One region of the Neorhizobium sp. 2083 genome, then DNA from elsewhere that is predicted to be linked to it. Evidence: predicted binding sites of a transcription regulator. Region 1 holds the regulator's gene; each other region holds the start of a gene.
What was found. The regulator LexA, encoded in region 1, represses DNA repair genes until DNA is damaged. The targets are predictions, from matches to a motif close to TGTTCNNNNTGTGTTCNG.
Positions count from the first base shown of each region.

Region 2: the regulator LexA is predicted to act here: its motif matches at 1,143-1,160, upstream of J2X76_RS05555 (DNA recombination protein RmuC).
Region 3: the regulator LexA is predicted to act here: its motif matches at 3,026-3,043, upstream of dnaE (DNA polymerase III subunit alpha).
Region 4: the regulator LexA is predicted to act here: its motif matches at 3,936-3,953, upstream of J2X76_RS08330 (putative DNA modification/repair radical SAM protein).

Region 1 covers NZ_JAVDTC010000005.1:274,805-280,397, reverse strand. The annotation lists gene gltA (citrate synthase) at 1-45, opposite strand, end outside; gene J2X76_RS20620 (ComEC/Rec2 family competence protein) at 333-2,864, shown strand; gene lexA (transcriptional repressor LexA) at 2,845-3,564, opposite strand; gene J2X76_RS20610 (VOC family protein) at 3,765-4,637, shown strand; gene kdsA (3-deoxy-8-phosphooctulonate synthase) at 4,642-5,490, shown strand.
Region 2 covers NZ_JAVDTC010000001.1:1,076,148-1,081,740, forward strand. The annotation lists gene fmt (methionyl-tRNA formyltransferase) at 1-506, opposite strand, end outside; gene def (peptide deformylase) at 566-1,081, opposite strand; gene J2X76_RS05555 (DNA recombination protein RmuC) at 1,193-2,398, shown strand; gene J2X76_RS05560 (ribokinase) at 2,448-3,347, shown strand; gene J2X76_RS05565 (methyl-accepting chemotaxis protein) at 3,538-5,593, shown strand, end outside.
Region 3 covers NZ_JAVDTC010000001.1:61,242-66,834, reverse strand. The annotation lists gene proS (proline--tRNA ligase) at 1-69, shown strand, start outside; gene J2X76_RS00345 (lipoprotein-releasing ABC transporter permease subunit) at 135-1,442, shown strand; gene J2X76_RS00340 (ABC transporter ATP-binding protein) at 1,458-2,141, shown strand; gene dnaE (DNA polymerase III subunit alpha) at 3,287-5,593, shown strand, end outside.
Region 4 covers NZ_JAVDTC010000002.1:62,353-67,945, reverse strand. The annotation lists gene J2X76_RS08355 (Lrp/AsnC family transcriptional regulator) at 1-12, shown strand, start outside; gene J2X76_RS08350 (glycosyltransferase family 25 protein) at 39-818, opposite strand; gene J2X76_RS08345 (glycosyltransferase) at 1,144-2,169, shown strand; gene J2X76_RS08340 (glycosyltransferase family 4 protein) at 2,153-3,211, opposite strand; gene greA (transcription elongation factor GreA) at 3,243-3,719, opposite strand; gene J2X76_RS08330 (putative DNA modification/repair radical SAM protein) at 3,959-5,191, shown strand; gene J2X76_RS08325 (UdgX family uracil-DNA binding protein) at 5,188-5,593, shown strand, end outside.

The sequences.
Region 1 (5,593 bases):
GACTTTCTTGTCACCGATTACCAGATTTGCGCTTGTATCCGTCATGCTGATCCTCCAACCTTTTGGCGGCATGGCGCCCTAAAAGCGCCACAAGAATTAAGCGTCCACCGTTTAGCTATATGATCCGAAAGCTGATGCCAAGCTGTCGTGACGGCATTTTGTGCAGCGCGAAAAATTATTGGGCAACGGCTTTTGCTTGGATGTCCAACTTTCTGGTGCAGGCCTTGTTCGACCTGTGAAATTCCCGATGTTTAACCGCCAGTTGACGGCGGCGGAGGAAACGCGCAGGTTGCATTGCCGCGTGTTTGGCGGGTGGGCGGACAGAGCGTTTCATGCAGGAGGAAGATGCATTTCCGACGCGTGCCGAGGCAGGGAGACTGACATCCCGGCCGCCGGATTCCCGCCTGCACCGAAGCCCGCCCGACTCGGCCAAGCTCCGGGATCTGTCCAGGCTTTTTCCGGCCGTCGAACATCTGCCCGTGGTCCGGACGCAAGACAGGACCTTTCGCCGCTCGGGCGACCGCCTCGCTCGGCTGCTGCGCCGCCTGCCGGTCATGCTGCAGGAGGAGACGGACTATGGACATGGCTTCCTCTTTCTGCCCGTGCTCGTCGGGGCGGGGGCCACCTGCTGGTTCGTGCTGCCGGAGACCCCGGCTTTCTGGCCATTTTTCCTGCTTTTTTGCGTCTGCACCCTGGGCGCTATCGTGTTGCGGCATCGGCCCGGCCCGAAGCGTCTATTGCCGCTTGGTCTCGCTCTTTTCCTGGGCGGGATGATGCTGGCGCAATTCGAGACCTGGCGTCGGGCTACCGTCATCCTGGACGGGCCGGTGACGACCGAGCTTGCAGGGGTCGTCGAGCGCAGGGAGATCGACAGCCAGGGGCGCTGGCGTTATATGGTCCGCATCGAGCGCACCGCCAATCCGCAGATCAGGCGTCCGCCGGAACGGGTATCGCTGCTGGCAAGGGCCCGTCATGAACCGGCGCAGATCGGCGACACGATCACCGGCCGCGCGCGCATCTCGCCGCCATCCGGGCCGGCTCTGCCCGCCCTCAACGACTTCGCTTTCTCTTCCTATTTCGATGGCATCGGCGGAGTCGGATTTTTCTATGCGGCGCCGAAAAAACAGGCCGCGTTACTCTCGGCCGGGAACTGGATCGCGGACATCGAAAGCCGGCTTTTCGATCTGCGCAGCACGATCGCCACCCGTATTCGCGCGACTGTGCCCGGCGATCCGGGCGCCTTTGCCGCTGCAATCGTGACCGACGAACGCAGGGCGATTTCCAAAGAGACGACGGAAGCGCTGCGGCTCTCTGGGCTTGCCCATATCGTCGCCATTTCAGGGCTCAACATGGCGCTCGCCGCCGGCATTTTCTTCGTTGGCGTCCGCACCGTGCTTTCGGTCTTCACGGGATTCGCGCAGACGTATCCGGTCAAGAAATTCGCCGCCTTCGGCGCCCTGATGATGGTGACCGCCTACTATCTGATCTCCGGTTTCGGCGTTTCGGCCGAACGGGCCTATATCATGATGGCGATCATGCTGGTCGCCGTCCTCTTCGACCGGCCATCGATCAGCCTGCGCAATGTCGCCCTGTCCGCGCTCGTCATCATCGCCATGTCGCCCTCGGAAATATTGGGCCCAAGCTTCCAGATGTCGTTTGCCGCCACCGTCGCCCTGGTCGCCGGCTTCGCCCTCTGGAAACTTCGGGCCGAAGGCCGCGATCCGGAGCCTCTGCCGTTTCGTCACCCTGTGGTGAAGCCTGCGCTGGCATCCTGGAATTTCGTGGCCGGCATTTTCGCGACATCGCTGATCGGCGGCATCTCGACGGCGCTTTTCTCGGTCGAGCATTTTCACCGCATCGCCACCTACGGCCTTGCCGCCAACCTTGCCGCCATGCCGATCATTTCCTTCGTGGTCATGCCGGCCGGGCTCGCCGGCATGCTACTGATGCCTTTCGGCCTCGACGCTCCCTTCATGAAGCTCATGGGCCTTGGTCTGGAAGCGGTGATCGCGATCGCCAGACATGTGGCGGCCTGGGGGGGCGATGTCGGCATCGGCCGCCAGCATCCCTGGTTTCTGACGGTCTCGACGGTGGGATTCCTGCTGCTGACGCTTTTGAGAACGAGGTTGAGAGTGATCGGCCTGCCGCTGATGATCGCTTCCCTGCTGCTCTCGTGGCACGAGCGATCGGCGCCCCTGCCGGATATGCTGGTCTCGGAGGACGGAACGCTGGTGGCGCTTCTGAACGGGGAGACGGTTGCCACCAACCGCACGCGCCCGCCCGACTTCATCTACGATCAATGGAAGAGGGCGCTTCTTATTGGCGATCCGGCAAAGCCGGAAATGTCCCGCTCCAAGGACAAGCCGCCGGACGACAAGTCCACCAGGGCAAAAAACGACGACAAGTCCAACGGCGCAAAAAACAAGGAGCGCCGCGAACTGACCACGCAGCAGATCGAAGCGGCGAAGTCGCGGATGAAACAAGCGCCTCCCGGCCGCTTCACCTGCGAATCCAAGGCCTGGTGCGCTGCAAGCACCGGCGAGGGGATTGTCATTGCCGTCGAAGACGGCCGATATGCCGGGGCCGCCTGCGACGTCGCCAGTCTCGTCATTGCCCCGAGTGCCCGCTTCGACCGATGCCGGTCCGGAGCGCTGATGATCAATGGCAGCACGCTCCGAAAAACCGGCGCGCTGGAGATTTCCCTCAACGGCGCTACCGACTATCGGCGCTGGCAGGTTCGGGCGGCCATGGCGGGCGAGGACCGTCCCTGGAGCAGGCACCGCCACTATGATTGGCGAAGCCAGCGTTTCGACCGGTCCCTGCCGGAGCCAGTCAGGCAGCTGATCAGTGATACCGGCGGATGAGGCCGACGAGCTTGCCCTGGATCTTCACCCGGTCCGGCCCGAAAATGCGGGTCTCATAGGCGGGATTGGCGGCTTCCAGCGCGATCGAGGCGCCGCGGCGGCGAAAACGCTTCAGCGTCGCTTCCTCGTCGTCGACCAGCGCGACGATGATGTCGCCGGGATTGGCGGTATTGCCGTTGCGGATGATCACCGTGTCGCCGTCGAGAATGCCGGCCTCGATCATCGAATCGCCCTTGACCTCAAGCGCATAATGTTCGCCGGAGCCGAGCATCTCGGCCGGCACCGCGATATCATGGGTGTTGTTCTGGATCGCCGAGATTGGCACGCCGGCGGCGATGCGGCCCATGACCGGAACGGTCGTGGCGTTCGACACATCGTCGTTGGCGACAGGTTTCGGAGGGGCGGCGACCGGCTGCGGCTTGCCAAGGCTGCCTTCGATGACGCTCGGCGAGAAGCCGCGTCGCGGCTGCATGCTCGGCGAATAGGCTTCCGGCAGTTTGATGACCTCGAGTGCGCGCGCCCGGTTGGGCAGGCGGCGGATGAAGCCGCGTTCCTCGAGCGCCGTGATCAGCCGGTGGATGCCGGACTTGGAAGCAAGGTCCAGAGCATCCTTCATTTCGTCGAATGACGGCGGGACGCCGGATTCCTTCATGCGTTCGTGAATGAACAGAAGCAATTCCTGTTGTTTGCGCGTGAGCATCTTTTGGCACCCTGAGAGTCGGAAACAAATCCAGAACGGACACTATATGTTCCATATGTGTTCTGCAAGTCCCTAAATTTCTGTGAAGTATGATGATTTTTTCTTCATAGATGCGTGCCAGATATCTGGTCTCACACCACTTGCGCGGCGCGAGCCTGCTGCCAAAGTAGCTTTGCGATTCCAATTCTGGGGGCCCTCGCGTGAACGCAAGACCGATCGATCATCTCGTGCTGCCGGTGGCGGAACTTACCGCTGCGCGCTCCCGGCTCACGGAGCTTGGTTTTACAGTTGCGCCGGACGCTTTTCATCCTTTCGGCACGGCCAATGCTTGCGTGTTCTTCTCCGATGGGACCTACCTGGAGCCGCTGGCGCTTGCCAACCGGCGCCATGCGGGTGTCGCGGCAAAGCGCGGCAATGTCTTCACGGCCCGCGATCTCGCTTTCCGCAATGCCCGCAACCGGCAGGGTTTTTCCGCGCTCGTGGTCGCCACCCGCGACGCGATGGCCGATCATGCGCGTTTCAAGATGCGCGGCATTTCGGCAGGCGAGGTGCTGGAGTTTTCGCGCGGCATGACGCTGCCTGACGGTTCGGAAACGGAAGCGAGCTTTCGGCTGGCGTTTGCCGGCGATGACCGTGCACCCGATTTCCTGCTGTTTTCCTGCCAGCGCATCAATCCGCTGCCCGCCAATCGCGGCGAACTGGAGCGGCACGCCAATACGGTCACGGGCCTCAGCGAAATCATCCTGTCGGCCTCGGTGCCGTCCGATTTCGCCCCGCTTGTCGAACAGGTGCTGCTGACGAAGGCAGCGCCGGAGGCGGCACCGCTCGAGCTTGCCGCGGCCAATGCCCGCATCCGCATCCTTGATGATCAGGAACTCCAGGCGGAATTTGCGCTTCCGTCTATGCCCGGCGCCGAAGGGCTGCGCGGCCGGGCGATCATCTTCAAGACGGCCGATCTTGCCGTGACAGAGATCACCCTTGCTGCTAATGACGTCGCATTCGTCCGCCGGGAGGGCCGCGTTCTCGTCTCGGCGGCACCCGGCCAGGGTGTTTTGTTCGGCTTCGAGGAATAGGTTCATGGACGTTACCGCAAATCCCAGCGTCTCCGTCGGCGAAGGAGACGGCAAGGTGGTTTTCGCGCAGGACGCAAAACTGTCGCTGATCGCCGGCGCCTGCGAGATGGAAAGCCGCGATCATGCCTTCATGGTCGCCGGCACCCTCAAGGAGCTTTGCAACAAGCTCGGCATGGGGCTCGTCTACAAGACCTCCTTCGACAAGGCGAACCGCTCGTCACTGTCGAGCAAGCGCGGCCTCGGCCTGGAAAAGGGCCTGGAAGTCTTCGCCGACCTCAAGAAGGAACTCGGCATTCCGGTGCTGACCGATATCCATTCGGAAGAGCAATGCGCTCTGGTTGCCGAAGTCGTCGATGTCCTGCAGATCCCGGCCTTCCTGTCCCGCCAGACGGACCTCCTTGTCGCCGCCGCCAGGACCGGTCGAGTCATCAACGTCAAAAAGGGCCAGTTTCTGGCGCCCTGGGACATGAAGAATGTTCTCGGCAAGCTGAACCAGAGCGGAAATCCGAACATCCTGCTCTGCGAGCGCGGTGCCTCCTTCGGTTACAACACGCTCGTCTCCGACATGCGCTCGCTACCGATCATGGCGGCCATGGGCGCGCCGGTCATCTTCGATGCCACCCATTCCGTGCAGCAGCCTGGCGGCCAGGGCACGACCTCGGGCGGCGAGCGCCAGTTCGTCGAGACGCTGGCCCGTGCGGCAGTCGCGGTCGGCGTCGCCGGGGTTTTCATCGAGACCCACCAGGATCCCGACAACGCTCCCTGCGACGGCCCCAACATGGTTTATCTGAAGGACATGCCGCGGCTTCTTGAAAAGCTGCTCGCGCTCGACGCCGTCGCCAAGGCCGCCTGAGCCCGACCGAAAAGGCGGGAAAACCGCCTCGATTGTAATTTTCGTGTCATTGATTATGAGACATTTTCAGTGACCTCATGACGCCTGAAACCGACGTCCAAAC
Region 2 (5,593 bases), on a different contig from region 1:
TCATGCAGCTCCCCGGCGGTCATGTTATCGCCGATTTCGACTTCCTTTGTCAGCGCGACGGGACCCGTATCCAGGCCCTTCTCCATCTGCATGACCATCATGCCGGTTTTCTTATCGCCCGCCATGATCGCACGCTGGATCGGCGCGGCTCCCCGCCAGCGCGGCAGGAGCGACGCATGGCCGTTGTAGCAGCCGAGCCCGGTGCCGGTCAGGATCGCCTCCGGCAACAGAAGGCCATAGGCAACGACCACCGCCACATCCGCATTGAGCGTGCGAAATTTCTCGCGCTCTTCGGGTTCCTTGAAATTGACCGGCGTGAACACGGGAAGGCCGAGCAGCTCGGCTGCCTGATGCACCGGCGACTTCACGAGATCGAGCCCCCGCCGGCCACCGGGGCGAGGCGGCTGGGTATAGACGGCGACGATCTCGTGGCCGGCGTGCTTGAGGCTTTGCAGCGTCGGCACGGAAAACTCCGGCGTTCCCATGAAGATAATGCGAAGCGACATGGATGTTCCGCGCCCCAAAAAGACCGCGCCTTCTTGACCCGGATCGCCCGAGCGACGGTTCAGACAGCCTTGGCCTTGGCGGCCTTGGTGAATTTCTTGATCACCATCTCACGCTTCAGCCGGGAGATATGATCGATGAAAAGCACGCCATTCAGGTGATCGATCTCATGCTGCAGGCACGTGGCGAGCAGGCCATCGGCCTCCACCACATATTCCTTGCCGTCGCGGCCGAGATGCTTGACGCTGACGATTGCCGGGCGTTCGACCTCTGCGTAATATTCCGGGATGGAGAGGCAGCCCTCTTCATACACCCCAATTTCGTCGGAGGACCTGACGATCTCCGGATTGATAAAGACCTGCGGCTGTTTTTCCTCGCCTTCGCGAGCCACGTCCACAACGAGAAGGCGCCGCGGCACGCCGATCTGGATCGCTGCCAGGCCGATACCCGGTGCGTCATACATGGTCTCGAGCATGTCGTCCGCGAGCTTCAAAAGCTCGGCGTCGATCCGCTCTATCGGCTTGGAAACCTGGCGCAGGATCGGGTCAGGCAGAATAATCAGAGGCTTGATCGTCATGGCTTCCCATAACCCATCTTTTTTTCCGAAGAAACAGAAATTACGGACCGGGGAAGCCAAATGTTCACGTTTTGATCTTTTCAAGCGGGAAAATTCTGTTAGCTTTCAGCCATGAATAATCCCGTTGCAAGCCTTTCCCGTTTTTTCGACGATCCGCGCGCTGCCGTCGTGGCGATGGTATGTGGCGGCGCGCTGCTGCTGTTCTGGCTCTTTCTGTCTTGGCGGGCATCGCGTCGCGCCCGGGAAGACGCAGCCTTGCAGGCCATGGAGAGTGAGGCCCGGCTTTCCGAGCTTCTGAGAGCACAGAGCGAGATGCAGGGCCGGCTGTCGGCCATGGCGGAGACGCTTTCGACGCGACAATCGGAGCTCAACCAGTCGGTCAGCCAGCGGCTCGACGGGATGACGCACCGGATCGGGACGACGATCACCGAACAGACCAAATCGACGCATGAGAACCTGCGGCGGCTGCAGGAGCGGCTGGCGGTGATCGATGCCGCCCAGAACAATATCCAGACGCTGGCTAAGGACGTCGTCGGCCTGCAGGCGATCCTCTCGAACAAGCAGACGCGCGGCGCCTTCGGCCAGGGCCGCATGGAAGCGATCGTCGCCGATGGATTGCCGATGGGCGCCTACGGCTTCCAGACCACGCTTTCGAACGGCACGCGTCCGGACTGCACGATCAGGATGCCGAACGGCGCGCCGCCGCTGGTGATCGATGCCAAGTTTCCGCTCGAAGCCTGGAACGCCTTTCGCGAGGCCGCTGCACCTGAAGCCCGGCGAGCTGCCGCCCAGGCCTTCAAGCGCGATCTCGAAGTGCATATCCGCGATGTCTCGGAAAAATACCTGATCCCGGGCGAAACGCAGGAAATGGCCTTCCTTTTCGTGCCGTCGGAATCGATCTTCGCGGAGATCCACGAGCATTTCGAGACCTCGGTGCAGAAAGCGCAGCGTTCTCGCATCGTCATCGTTTCCCCCTCGCTGCTGATGCTCTCTATCCAGGTCATTCAGGCTGTGCTGAAGGACCAGCGGATGCGCGAGCAGGCGCATCTCATCCAGGGCGAAGTGGCGCTGCTGATCGAGGATCTTTCGCGGCTTGACGACCGTACCCGCAAGCTGCAGGCGCATTTCTTTGCAGCGCAGAAGGATGTCGAACAGATCCTTACCTCCGCCGACAAGCTCAACCGCCGCGGCGGCAAGATCGAGGCTCTCGAACTCGAGGCTCCGGTGGAGGCTGAAGCGGCCCGCGACCTGCCGCAGGCTAAGGTGGTCGAAAGCCGCACCGGCCTTCTCAAGCTACGGGTGGTTGACGAGGAGTGACGCTCTGGGGCAGTGTCGCGCCACTTTTATCCAGCAGGCGGGCCTCCCCATGATCACTGTTCTCGGCTCCATCAACATGGACCTCGTCGCCACGACCGAGCGTCTTCCCCAACCGGGCGAGACGGTTGCGGGATCGAGTTTCGCGACGGCGGCGGGCGGCAAGGGTGCTAACCAGGCGCTGGCGGCGCGCCGTGCCGGAAGCGCCGTACATATGGCGGGAGCCGTCGGCGAAGATGGTTTTGCCGCGCCGGCGCTGGCGCTTCTTGATGACGCCAAGGTCGATCTTTCCGCAGTCGCTCGCGTCGGCGAACCTACGGGCACGGCCCTCATTTTGGTCGGCGGCACCGGCGAAAATATGATCGCTGTGGTGCCTGGCGCCAATGGCACCGTGGATGCAGTGCAGGCCAAGGCGGCAGTCGAGGCCATGAAGACCGGCGACATCCTGATGCTTCAGCTTGAAATCCCGGCCGGGACGGTGGAAGCGGCGCTCAACGCGGCCCGCGCCAAGGGCGTCCTGACGATGATCAACACCGCGCCCCTGACCGGCGATGCGGCACGGCTCACCCTGCTGGCAGATATCGTCGTCGCCAATGAAACGGAATTCGAGTTGCTGGCGGGAGGTTCTGTCCCGGACGCTGCAGCACGCCAGGCCACGTTGAAAAAACTGCATGGGGAAACCGGCCAGACATTCGTCGTCACGCTCGGAGGCGACGGCGTGATCGCGATCCGCGAAGGAGAGATCGTCACCGCCGAGGGGCTGAAGATCGAGCCGGTCGATACGGTCGGCGCCGGCGACACGTTTTGCGGTTATCTGGCCGCAAGCCTCGAACAGGGGCTCGATTTTGCGAAAGCACTTCGCCGCGCCGCGGTGGCCGGATCGCTCGCCTGCCTCACCCGTGGCGCCCAGCCGTCCATCCCGCCTGCCGAAGCGGTCGACGCCAGGGTCTGAGACGCTCCGATCAGGCACCCGCCTGTCTTTAGTCTCGGCCAGAGCTGGCCCTTACAATTTTAGCTAAAGTTAAGATATCCCTCTTAGGGTCGCGATCGATATCTCTGCGGGGACAGGATTCGATCGCGTATCCGCCTCGCGGGCAGCTCCATGAAGGGGCCTCACCTCTGTCCGCAATGCGAGGCAATCGATGTTTTCGCTCAAGATCAAGTCGCTTTCGACCAAACTCATACTGGTAACGAGCCTGGTCATCGCCGTCGTTCTGGTTCTCTCCAATTTCTTCCTGATTTCCCAGACCCGCAACCGCGTGTCGACGCTGACGATGGCGCAAGCGCAGGCCGAAGCGCGGTCGATCGCCAACGAAGTGGCCGTCGACATGGGCCAGCTTGCCGGCGCAGCGCGGTCGATCGCAGGCGTGATCGGCCGTGGCCACGCCGCCGGCTATCTCGACCGCAAGGGCGTGACCGACGCTCTCAAGGCCAATCTGGAGCAGAATGCCTTTGCCTATGGCAGCTGGTTTGCGGAAGTGCCGGGCGTATTCGACGGCAAGAACGCCGACCTTGTCGGCAACAAGGACATGGGCGCCAACAGGAAGGGTGAACTTGCCCCCTACTGGACCAAGAGCCGTACCGGCGACATCGCCTACAGCGTCTTCGACATCGATACCAAGGCGGAATGGTATTCGCTGGCGGCAACCTCGAAGAAGGGGGCGCTTACCCAGCCCTATACCGAAAGCACGACAGGCGACGCGGTCGCGATGAGCTCGGTTGCCTATCCGGTCATGTCGGGCTCGAAGTTCATCGGCGTGGCCGGTCTCGACGTCTCGCTCGCAACCCTGACGAAGAAGCTCCAGGCGATGCGGCCGTTCGGCTCCGGCCGGGTTCTTCTGGTGTCTCAAGGCGGCAACTGGATCGTGCCGATCAAAGCGGACAAGCTGATGAAGCCCGTCGAGGGCGAGAAGGCGAGCCAGCTGCTTTCCGCGCTGAAGTCCAACCAGCCCGTCCAGCTCGACAACCTGACTGCCGATGCGGCGGAACCCTATGAACGCGTCGTCTATCCGTTCACGGTCCCGGATCTCAATACCAGCTGGGCGATCGTCCTCGACGTGCCGCAGAGCGTGATCGCCGCGCCGGTTCAGGATCAGACCCTGATGATGGTGCTGGGCGGCATTGTGATCATGGGCGCCTGCATCGCGACCCTCTATTTCGGCAGCACCGTCTTCGTTCGGCGGCCTCTCGCCGCATTGCTCGGCAGCGTCGATACCCTGAGCAAGGGCCGTTTCGAACAGCCGGTCGAGGGGCAGGACCGCACCGACGAGATCGGTTCGCTCGCCGGAGCGCTCGAAGGCTTCCGCCACACGCTGGCTGACGGTTGCAGACTCGAAACGGAAGCCGAGGCGCAGCGTCATGCGGCGGAGCGCGAACGCCACCGTTCGGAAGACGAGCGTGAAGCGAATGCCCAGCAGCAGCAGCGCATTGTCAGCTCGCTTGCCAATGGCCTGGCGGAGCTCTCCAACGGCAATCTTGGCTATCGCATACAGGACGAGTTCCCGGGCGAATATGCCAAACTGAAGGTCGACTTCAACAAGGCGCTCGAAAGCCTCGAGGACACGATCGCGACGGTGAGCTCCACCGTCCACAACATCGGCAATGGCAGCCGGGAAATCACCACCGGCGCGCAGGACCTGTCGCGCCGGACGGAACAGCAGGCAGCCAGCCTCGAGGAAACCGCAGCCGCGCTTAACGAGCTCACCGCGCAGGTGAATTCAAGCGCCGAGAACGCCAGCTCCGCTGCCGCCACGGTCAACCTCGCCTGCGAGGACGCGGAGAAATCCGGCGAAGTGGTGCAGAAGGCCGTCGCCTCGATGCAGGGCATCGCCCAATCCTCTCAGGAGATTTCGCGCATCATCGGCGTGATCGACGAGATCGCCTTCCAGACCAACCTCTTGGCACTCAACGCCGGTGTCGAAGCAGCCCGCGCCGGCGAGGCTGGCAAGGGCTTTGCGGTCGTCGCCCAGGAAGTTCGCGAACTCGCCCAGCGCTCCGCCAACGCCGCCAAGGAGATCAAGGCGCTCATCAACGCCTCGACCAGCCAGGTCGGTGACGGTGTGGAACTGGTCGGCAAGGCCGGCGACACGCTGCAGAAGATCGCGGTGCAGGTGATGCAGATCAACGGGTTGATCCGTCAGATCTCGGCTTCGGCAAGCGAACAGGCCGTCGGTCTCAAGGAAGTCAACTCGGCCGTCA
Region 3 (5,593 bases), on a different contig from region 1:
GACCGCAAGACCGGCGAGCGCGAAACGCTGACCGTCGAAGCGGCCATGAACAGGCTCGCCGGCCTATAAACCGGCATGGCCGGTGAACGATGAAGTGGCGGCTCGTCCGCCGACGGCAGGTTTGAGGAAACGGCATGGCGAGCGTGGCGGCGAATGGTGAAGCGGACAAGGCGGACGGATCCCGTTCGGCCGGTCCTTTCTCGGCCTTCGAGCGGATGGTCGCCTGGCGTTACCTGCGCTCGCGCCGCCGCGAGGCCTTCATCTCCGTCATCGCCGGGTTTTCCTTCATCGGCATCATGCTCGGCGTTGCGACGCTGATTATCGTCATGGCCGTCATGAACGGTTTCCGCACCGAGCTCATCTCGCGGATACTCGGCATCAACGGCCACATGATCGTCCAGCCGATCGACGGGCCGCTCACCGATTACGCCGAGCTCACCCAGAAATTCTCGGCCGTGCCGGGCGTCAAGATGGCGCTGCCGCTGGTCGAGGGCCAGACGCTGGCATCGGGCCGCGGCGGTGCGGGCTCCGGCGCGCTGGTGCGCGGCGTACGCCCCGAAGACCTCGAAAAGCTGTCCGAAGTGGCCGGCAACATCAAGTCCGGCGACATGGTTGGTTTTGCCTCGGGGCAGGGCGTTCTGGTCGGCTCGAGGCTCGCGGGCCAGCTCGGCCTGTCCGCCGGCGACCAGATCACCCTGATTTCGCCGGAAGGCGACGTCACGCCGATGGGCGTCAATCCGCGCGTCAAATCCTATCCCGTTTCGGGGATTTTCGAGATCGGCATGTCGGAATACGACGCGACGATCATCTATATGCCGCTCGAGGAATCGCAGCTCTATTTCAATGCCGAAGGCCTCGTCCAGTCGATCGAGCTGTTCATCGACAATCCCGACAATGTCGACGCGCTGCGTCCGCAGGTCGAAGCTGCGGCCGGAAGGCAGATCTTCATCACCGACTGGCGCCAGCGCAACCAGACCTTCTTCTCGGCGCTTCAGGTGGAGCGCAACGTCATGTTCATGATCCTGACGCTAATCGTGCTGGTGGCGGCGCTCAACATCATCTCGGGCCTGATCATGCTGGTGAAGGACAAGGGCAGCGATATCGCCATCCTGCGCACCATGGGCGCCGGGTCGGGCGCGATCATGCGCATCTTCTTCATGACCGGGGCTGCGATCGGCATCGTCGGAACGTTCGCGGGCGTGCTGCTCGGCGTGGTTGTCTGTCTCAATGTCGAATCGATCCGCCAGTTCTTCTCCTGGGTTTCGGGCACCATCCTTTTCGATCCGGAGCTCTATTTCCTCAGCCAACTGCCGGCGGAGATGAGCTTTGGCGAGACCTTCTCGGTGGTCATGATGGCACTCGTCCTCTCCTTCATCGCGACTATCTTCCCGGCATGGCGGGCCTCCCGGCTCGATCCTGTCCAGGCCCTTCGGTACGAATAGGACTTGGCATACTTCATGGCACGCAAAACCGTCTTGCAGCTCTCTGGCGTCGAACGTCACTATGGCCAGGGCGAGACCACGCTTTCGATCCTGAAGGGGGCCGATTTCGAGTTGAGGAGCGGCGAGATCGTCGCGCTGGTCGCCCCCTCCGGCACCGGCAAATCGACCCTCCTGCATCTCGCCGGCCTGCTCGAACATCCCGACGCCGGCGAAGTCTTTCTGAGCGGACATGCCTGCAACGGCCTTCCCGATTCCGAACGGACCGCGATGCGCCGCAATCAGATCGGTTTCGTCTACCAGTTCCATCATCTCCTGCCGGAGTTTTCCGCGGTCGAGAACATCATGATGCCGCAGCTGATCGCCGGCCTGTCCAAGGCGGAGGCGAAGGAGCGCGCCGGCCAGCTTCTGGAATATATGCGCATCGGCCACCGCGCCGAACACCGCCCCTCGGAACTCTCCGGCGGCGAGCAGCAGCGCGTGGCGATCGCCCGCGCCGTCGCCAACGCCCCGCGCGTCCTCCTCGCCGACGAACCGACCGGCAATCTCGACCCGAAGACCGCCTCCTACGTGTTCGACGCGCTGGAGGCCCTGGTGCGTCAGTCGGGCCTTGCCGCGCTGATCGCCACCCACAATCACGATCTCGCCGCCCGCATGGACCGTCGCGTCACGATCGAGGGCGGCAAGGTCGTCGAGATGTAAAGGCCCGGGCGCTTCGCTCCCGATGTTCGTAACCCGTTCTGGACGAGCAGGACATATCCCGCCCGCAGCCGGTGATCGAGGCAGACCGGCGCTGCGTCTCTCTTCTCCCCGTCAAAACGGGGAGAAGGTGCCGGCAGGCGGATGAGGGGCCAAGGCGAGGGGCAAGCCCTTCCGCGGGGACGGTATCAAACGCCCCCCGCAACCTTTTCAGCGGCTTGCCCCAATTCACGTCCTCCCTCATCCCCGCATTCCCGACCCGTGCCTATAATCCCCCCGTTCCGTCGCGGATACACCGCAAGGCGTTGCGGCGAGGCGGAACCGGCGCGGGTCATGGGGAAACGACGTAAGTCCTCATGATCCGGGTTCGCGGAAAATGGTCTCCCTCCGGCGACACGGGGAGAGATGGAGGCAAACGGACCGAGCCTTCGTCTCTTGATGCCCGAAACAGCGCGCCGGGCGTGCCTGTGCGGCACACAGGGTGGTCGACCGGATGGTTTTGCCGGATTTTTATAAGTCCGACCGATCCCATCGGAGAAGCCGGCGGAGAGCCATGGAAGCCTTGCCGATAAGTCCTCGGGTTAAACCCGAGGATTCGGACGGGCGCCATGGGTCATACGAACACCGTCCGGAAAGGCCACGGCAGAGGGACCGAAGTCGCGGATATCAACCGCCGAACGGGGCGCTGAGAGGTGTCACCTATAAATTAACTTACGAGGCAGCTTTCAGCGCCCCGTCCGAACAGGCAAAGCCCGGATTGGTTATCCAAGTCCGGATGTGTCGGCATGCGTCGAAATTCCCAAATTAACATCCTGTTTACCAGGCGAGGGAGGATATCGCGATATGTTTGTTTCCGGTCTGTTCTTTTGTTGACTCTCAAACAAAATGAGAACAAACTAAAAACATAAGAGAACACGGGAGACGACGATGACTGACCTGCTTCGTGACATTGCCGCATTCGCTTCGATTGCCACCTTCGTGGCGAGCCTTTCCATGATCATGATGGCCATGTGATCCCGGATCGGATCAGTCCCTCGGCCGAAAGGCGTTGAGGAGGGAAATCCGAACTGGACTCTGAAGGCCCTGCGCCGGACAATAGCCTGATTCATGAGATGGTTCCCGCTTCATCAAACGGGTAAGGCGCAGGCATGGCAGACATAGTGGACGTAAAATCGGGATCGGAAGAGCTGGGGAGCAGCCCTCAATTCGTTCACCTTCGCGTCCATTCCGCCTTTTCGCTTCTTGAAGGCGCTTTGCCGCTCAAGAAGATCCTCTCGAAGGCGATCGCGGACAATCAGCCCGCGATCGCGATAACCGACACCAACAATCTCTTCGTTGCGCTGGAATTCGCCCAGAAGGCGATCGGCGACGGCCTGCAACCGATCATCGGCTGCCAGCTCTCGATCGATATGGAAGACCAATCCGACGAGCGGCGTAACAATCACCAGCAAATGGCAAAGCTGCCGGCTATCGTGGTGCTGGCGGCGAATGCTATCGGTTACGAACGGCTGGTGGACCTGATAAGCCGCGCTTATCTCGGCGGAGAGGGGCACCAGACGACCCATATCTGCCGTTCCTGGCTGGAAGAGGGCGGTACCGAAGGCCTGATCGCGCTGACCGGGGCGAGCACCGGTCCGGTCGACATGGTCCTGAAGGAAGGCAATGCGACGCTTGCCGAGGCAAGGCTCCTGAAGCTGAGGGAAATCTTCGGCGACCGGCTTTATGTCGAACTGCAGCGCCACGGCGCCTATGACCGGCGTCACGAGCAGAAAATGGTGACGCTGGCCTACGACCACGACCTGCCGCTGGTGGCGACGAACGAGGCGTTCTTTCCGTCGAAGGCGGATTACGATGCCCATGACGCGCTGATGGCTGTAGCCCATAACGCGATCGTCTCGGACGACAGCCGCTTCCGCTTGACGCCGGACCATTATCTGAAAAGCCGGGCCGAGATGGCGAAGCTGTTTTCCGATCTTCCGGAGGCGCTCGAAAACACGGTGGAGATCGCCCGGCGCTGCTCCTTCGTCCTGAAGACCCGCAATCCGATCCTGCCGCGCTTCACCGGCGCGACCGACGACGCCGCGGAGGCGGAGCGGGCCGAGGCCGCCGAGTTGCGCCGCCAATCGGTCGAAGGTCTCGAAGAGCGCATCGCGACGCTCGGCATGACGCGCGGCTATACCGAGCAGGATTACCGCGAGCGGCTCGATTTCGAGCTCAGCGTCATCGAGAAGATGAAGTTCCCGGGCTACTTCCTGATCGTTGCCGATTTCATCAAATGGGCCAAGCAGCAGGGCATCCCGGTCGGCCCGGGCCGTGGCTCGGGCGCGGGCTCGCTGGTCGCCTACGCGCTGACCATTACCGACGTCGATCCGCTGCGTTTCTCGCTGCTGTTCGAACGTTTCCTCAATCCTGACCGCGTCTCGATGCCCGACTTCGACATCGACTTCTGCCAGGATCGCCGCGAAGAGGTGATCCGCTACGTGCAGCAGAAATACGGCCGCGAACAGGTGGCGCAGATCATCACCTTCGGTTCGCTCCAGGCGCGCGCAGCACTGCGCGACGTCGGCCGCGTGCTCGAAATGCCCTATGGCCAGGTCGACAAGATCTGCAAGCTGGTGCCCAACAACCCGGCCAATCCGACCCCGCTGTCGAAGGCGATCGAGGAAGAACCGAAGCTGCAGGAGGAGGCCGACAAGGAGCCGGTCGTCGCCCGCCTGCTGGATATCGCCCAGAAGATCGAGGGCCTTTACCGCCACGCCTCGACCCACGCCGCCGGCATCGTGATCGGCGACCGGCCGCTCTCGAAGCTGGTGCCGATGTACCGGGACCCGCGCTCCGACATGCCGGTCACCCAGTTCAACATGAAATGGGTAGAGCAGGCGGGCCTGGTGAAGTTCGACTTCCTCGGCCTGAAGACGCTGACGGTGCTGAAGACCGCGGTCGATTTCTGCCGCAAGCGCGGCATCGAGGTCGATCTGGCCAAGATCCCGCTCGACGATCAGAAGACCTACGAAATGCTCTCGCGCGGCGAGACGGTCGGCGTGTTCCAGGTGGAAAGTGCCGGCATGCGCAAGGCGCTGATCGGCATGCGGCCGGACTGCATCGAGGACATTATCGCGCTGGTCGCCCTTTATCGTCCGGGCCCGATGGAGAACATCCCGACCTACAACGCCCGCAAGCACGGCGAGGAGGAGATCGAGTCGATCCATCCGATGATCGACCATCTGCTCAAGGAAACCCAGGGGGTTATCGTCTACCAGGAGCAGGTCATGCAGATCGCCCAGGTGCTCTCGGGCTATTCGCTCGGCGAGGCCGACCTGCTGCGCCGCGCCATGGGCAAGAAGATCAAGGCGGAGATGGACCAGCAGAGCGAGCGCTTTGTCTCCGGCGCCATCAAGAACGGCGTCTCCAAGCCGCAGGCCAACAATATCTTCGAACTGCTCGCCAAGTTCGCC
Region 4 (5,593 bases), on a different contig from region 1:
GTCGAGATCTGAAGCGCCCCGTTGCGGCGGGCGTTTCGTCACTTGCTCCCGGCAGGGCGAAACCGCTTCTTTTGAATGAAGGCGATCAGCTTGTCCTCCATCAGGCGCCGCTGCTTGGCAAGCGCGTAGAACCATTTCCGCTTGTTGGTTTTTCTGGCGCGGCCGGAGCTTGTGAGGATTTCGCTTGCCGCATCCGTCGTGGTGACGGGCGAGGGCCAGAAGGAATAACCGTGGCCGGTGCGGGTCAGCCAATGGCGGAAATAGTTGTCGACGGGGGCGAACATCTTTTTGTGTTCCTCGATGAACAGCCGGGCGCCTTCGCGCGACCAGACGATGGCGCTTGTGGTCATCGGGAAATAGTGGGCAGCCACCAGCTCGCAGTCATGGCCGCCGATCTCGTAGCGGGAAAGCGGGGTGGCGATCTTCAGCTTGTTGTTGCCGATATTGATCAGCCGCCAGTGTGGATCGGCTTTTTCGAGATCGGGGAGGGCGGCTTGAAGCAGTTCGACCGGATTGCAGAGCGGCAGGGCGTCGTCTTCCAGCACCAGCGCGTAACGGGCGTCGGACTTCAAAAAATGTTCGGCGACCTTCAGGTGGCTGCGGTAACAGCCGATTTCGCCGCCGACCAGCGTGCGGCCCATGTAGCTCTCGGCGCGCTCCGCGTCATAGTCCGGGATCGTCGCAAGATCGAACTTACGGCCGTCGACGGCGGAAATCCGTTCGAAGGGGACGCCGAAGGCTGAAAGCCGGTCGCTGATGGTCTGCAGGCGGTCATTGCTGCCATCCAGATTGATGACATAGGTCTCAAGCGATTGCATTTTTTCCTTTTCCGGCAAGGAGGCGCGGCGGCGTTTCGCTCGCCCTGGCCGCTCTCGGCGCCGGTAGACTTGTGATGGTCGAACCTTTTCGAACGTTGCTATACCGTGGCCGGGTGGTTTTTGGAACAAGCTCGTTCCGGCCCGATAACATCGTTCGTGCAACTGCCGGGAGGTGTGGTGCCGTATCCGGAACAGGTCCCGCATTTAAGGCAACCGTTTTCGTCGCATTTGCGCAGGTTTTTCAACCGTAACAGGTCGGCGGTGCTTCCTTCGGATGCCGATTTCGGTATACAGCGGCGTAAAGAAAACGGCAGGACGACGATTTATGCGGGTTCATCAGTATATTTTCGGCAAGGACGGCGGGGCGGAGAAGTTCTTCGTGCATCTGGTCGGGGCTCTCGATCGCCGCGGCGTCGAGCAGACGGTCGTGATGCGCTGGAACCGCCGCTGGAAGCCGGATGTCGAGGCCCATGCCAAGGTGATCGAGAGCAATTTCCGCAACCTGTCGATCGATCGCATCCTGTTGCCGATGAAGGTGCTCTCCATCGCAAAGCGTGACAAGGCCGACGCGATCATTTCCTGGTCCACCCGTGGCGCCCGCCTGATGCCGGACTATAAGGGCGGTATCAAGCTTTCCCGCCTCGGCGACTACCCGACCCATCTCGGTTATTTCAAGAATTCCGACATTCTCGTCTGCAACACGCCGGGCATTGCCGACCACGTGCGCAACAATCTCGGCTGGACCCGCGGCGTCGAGGTGATCTCCAACTTCACCGATACATCGGTGGTGGCGCCCGTCTCCCGCTCGATTGCCAATACGCCGGAAGGCGTGCCGCTGGTCATGACCATGGCGCGCTTCGTCAAGCGCAAGCGGATCCATCTGCTGATCGAGGCGATGACGGCCGTGCCCGAAGCCTATCTGTGGATCGCCGGCGAAGGCGAGGAGCAGGAAGCGCTGGAGGCTGTGGTGCGCGAGCACAAGATGGAGGAGCGCGTGCGCTTCCTCGGCTGGCAGAAGGATGCGCGGCCCTATGTCGCCGCCGCTGACATGTTCATCATGCCGTCCAGCCACGAGCCGCTCGGCAACGTGATTTTCGAGGCCTGGGCGCAGAGCAAGCCGGTAATTTCGTCGCGTTCGGAAGGCCCGTCCTGGTTCATGCAGGACGGCGAAAACGGCCTGCTCGTCGATATCGACGACACGGCAGGATTTGCGCGCGCCATCAACCAGGTGATCGCGGACCGCCAGCTGGCGGCGAGCCTTGGAGAAAAGGGCAGGGCGACGCTGGTCGGCCAGTTCTCGGAAGAGGCCGTGGCAGGCGCCTATATCGACCTGTTCAAGCGGAAGCCGTGATCCGGTAGATATTGCCGAGCAGCTTTGCCTCGCCCTCGATGCTGAAGTTTTCAAGCGCGTGGGTGCGGGCCCGGTGGGAGGCCGCCTTGCGGCGCTGCTCGTCATCCATGAGGAGCGCAGCGGCATTGGCCATCGCATCAACGCTGTCGCGGGCGATGATCAGGCCGGTCTCTTCATCGCCGGTCACCAGCAGTTCCGGAAACGCGCCGACATCGGTGGCGATCACGGGAACCGCGGTCGCCATGGCTTCCAGCGGGGTCAGCCCGAAACCTTCCCAGCGCTGCGGCGCGATGAACAGGTCGAGGCCGCGGTACCATTCGTTGATATCGGTGTGCTCACCGACGAACAGTATGCGATCGGCAAGCCCTGCGGCGGCAACCTTCTTCTTCAGGCCGTCCTCGAATTCCACATGCGGGCCGGTGGCGCGGCCGGCGACGATCGCCGACCAGTCCTTGCGCTCTGCGAGCAGTTTGATCATCGAATCCACGAAAAGATCGGTGCCTTTCTGGCGGCGCACGCGGCCGAAGCAGCCGACGATCTTCTGCGCGGGATCGAGCCCTTTGGCGCGCTTGGCTTCCGCCTTGTCCGAAGGCGGCGAGAAGCGGTTCGTATCGATGCCGTGCAGCACGACGGTGTTCTTGACGGTAAGATAATCCGCCGTCTTGCCGCTCGTGGCAATGACGCCATCCATCTTGGAGACCAGCCATTTCGTCCAGCCGGTATGGTGGCGCTGGGAGGCCGAGGTGAAGACGATCTTCAACGGCATGCGCAGCACGTCGCGCATGACGATCGCCGGCAGCATCTCGACGTTGCGGCGGGCATGCCAGATCCGGCACCGTTTTCCGCGCGGCGGGGTCCACAGGCGGAAAAGGTCGCGATAGCGGATGTGCGGCAGATCGGCGGGCAGGCCGGGGCCGAGCGCCGCGACCTTCTGGCCGAGCGCGCGCTGAACCGGTACGAGCTGGATGATCGTCGATGTGACGCCGGAGAGGCGCCGCTTGAAATTCGGCGCGATCACTTCGACGTCACGGATATCGATGATGGCGGGATCGCCTCTTTTGCCCACGGGCGTATCAGCCCCAGGAAACGGCGAGGATTTCGTAGGCCTTGGAGCCGCCCGGCGCGACCACTTCTATGGAATCGCCCTTTTCCTTGCCGATCATCGCACGCGCGATCGGCGAGGAGATGGAGATGCGGCCGGCCTTCACGTCGGCTTCCTGATCGCCGACGATCTGGTAGATCTTTTCCTCGTCGGTGTCCTCGTCGACGAGCTTGACGGTGGCGCCGAACTTGATCTTCGAGCCGGACATCTTCGACAGGTCGATGACTTCGGCGCGCGCCGTCAGGTCTTCGAGCTCGGTGATGCGGCCCTCATTGTGGCTCTGGGCTTCCTTAGCGGCATGGTATTCGGCATTTTCCGAAAGGTCGCCATGGGCGCGCGCTTCCGCGATTGCCTCGATGATACGGGGGCGCTCCTCCTGCTGACGCCAGCGCAGCTCCTCCTGCAGCTTGGAAAAACCACTCTGCGTCATCGGTACCTTTTCAACCATTTTCTTGTCCTTCAGGCGCATGCCCGCGGATACCGCGGACACAAAAAGAAACAGGTTCCGGAGCGAAACTTCGGAACCATCGTAAAATCAGAATGTAGGTCACTATAACAGAATTTCGACAGCGAGCGCTAGGAATTTCGAAACCCTGTCGGTGTGCTCCTCCTTCCGCATCTGGATGCAAGCGGCACCAAATGTCAATGACTTGACGGGAAGAAAAAGAACATTTAGTGAACGTACTAATGAAGAAGTCGCTGAAAGAACGCCTGGCGATCCTTTCGGACGCCGCCAAATACGATGCTTCCTGTGCCTCGAGCGGAACCGTGAAGCGGGACTCGTCTGCGACCGGCGGGCTCGGCTCGACAGAGGGGTCGGGCATCTGCCACGCCTATGCGCCGGATGGGCGATGCATATCGCTGCTGAAGATCCTGCTCACCAATTTCTGCATCTACGACTGCGCCTATTGCATCAACCGGTCCTCCAGCAATGTGGAACGGGCGCGTTTTTCGCCGGAAGAGGTGGTCTGGCTGACGCTGGAATTCTACCGGCGCAATTATATCGAAGGCCTGTTCCTGTCGTCCGGCATCATCCGCTCTTCGGACCACACGATGGAGGAGATGGTTCGGATCGCGCGGGAGTTGAGGACCACGCATAATTTCCGCGGCTATATCCACCTGAAGAGCATTCCCGAAGCGTCTGCGCATCTGATCGAGGAGGCGGGGCTTTACGCCGACCGGCTGTCGATCAATATCGAACTGCCGACCGACAGCGGCATCGGCAGGTTAGCGCCCGAAAAGCGGCCGGAAAACATCCGCCGCTCCATGGGCAAGCTGCGGCTGAAGATCGAGGAAATGGCCGAGCCGACGCTGCAGACGAAACGAAGGAAGACGTTTGCGCCGGCCGGGCAGAGCACGCAGATGATCGTCGGGGCGGATGGCGCCAGTGATGCGACCATTCTCGGTACCAGCGCCCGGCTCTACGGCAGCTACGGGCTGAAGCGGGTCTATTATTCCGCGTTCAGTCCGATCCCGGATTCGTCGAAAAACCTGCCGCTGATCAAGCCGCCTCTGATGCGCGAGCACCGGCTCTACCAGGCGGACTGGCTCTATCGTTTCTACGGTTTCGATATCGGCGAGATCACCGCGACGCAGGCGGGTGGCATGCTCGACCTCGATCTCGATCCGAAGCTCGCCTGGGCGCTCGGCCATCGCGAACGGTTCCCTGTGGACGTCAACCGGGCGGAGAAGGAGATGCTGCTCAGGGTGCCGGGTTTCGGCACCAAGACGGTGAAGGGCATCCTGTCGTCGCGGCGGTTTCGGCGGCTGCGGCTCGATGATTTGAAGCGTCTTGGTGTTTCGCTCAGGAAGGTGCAGCCGTTCATCACGGCGGAGGGCTGGACGCCGCACCGGCTCGTAGACCGGGCAGATCTCAGGGCAATGTTCGAGCCGAAGCCCGAGCAGCTGTCGCTGTTATGAGATACCGTTTTTCGCTGCGGGGCAGGGGCGATCTGACCGAGTGGCGCGATGCCGCCCGTGCCTTCCTGATGGCGGGCATCGTGCCCGAATATATCGAATGGCGGACCATGGACGATGCCGACGGGTTGTTCGGTTTCGACGACAACCACCTGCCGCCGCCGCAGCCGGACTGTAGCCCGATGACGGTGCAGCCTGCCTTCATCCGGCTGGCGCAGGCGGTGCTCTGCCATTCCGACCCGACCCGGTTTGCGCTGCTGTATCGCATGCTGTTCCGAATGGTGCATGGCGGGGTTGTACATGGAAGGCATCTGTTGCGGATGGCGACCGATCCGGACGTGGCGGCGGCGGCGCGGATGGCGAAATCGGTCGGCCGCGACTATCACAAGATGACTGCCTTCGTGC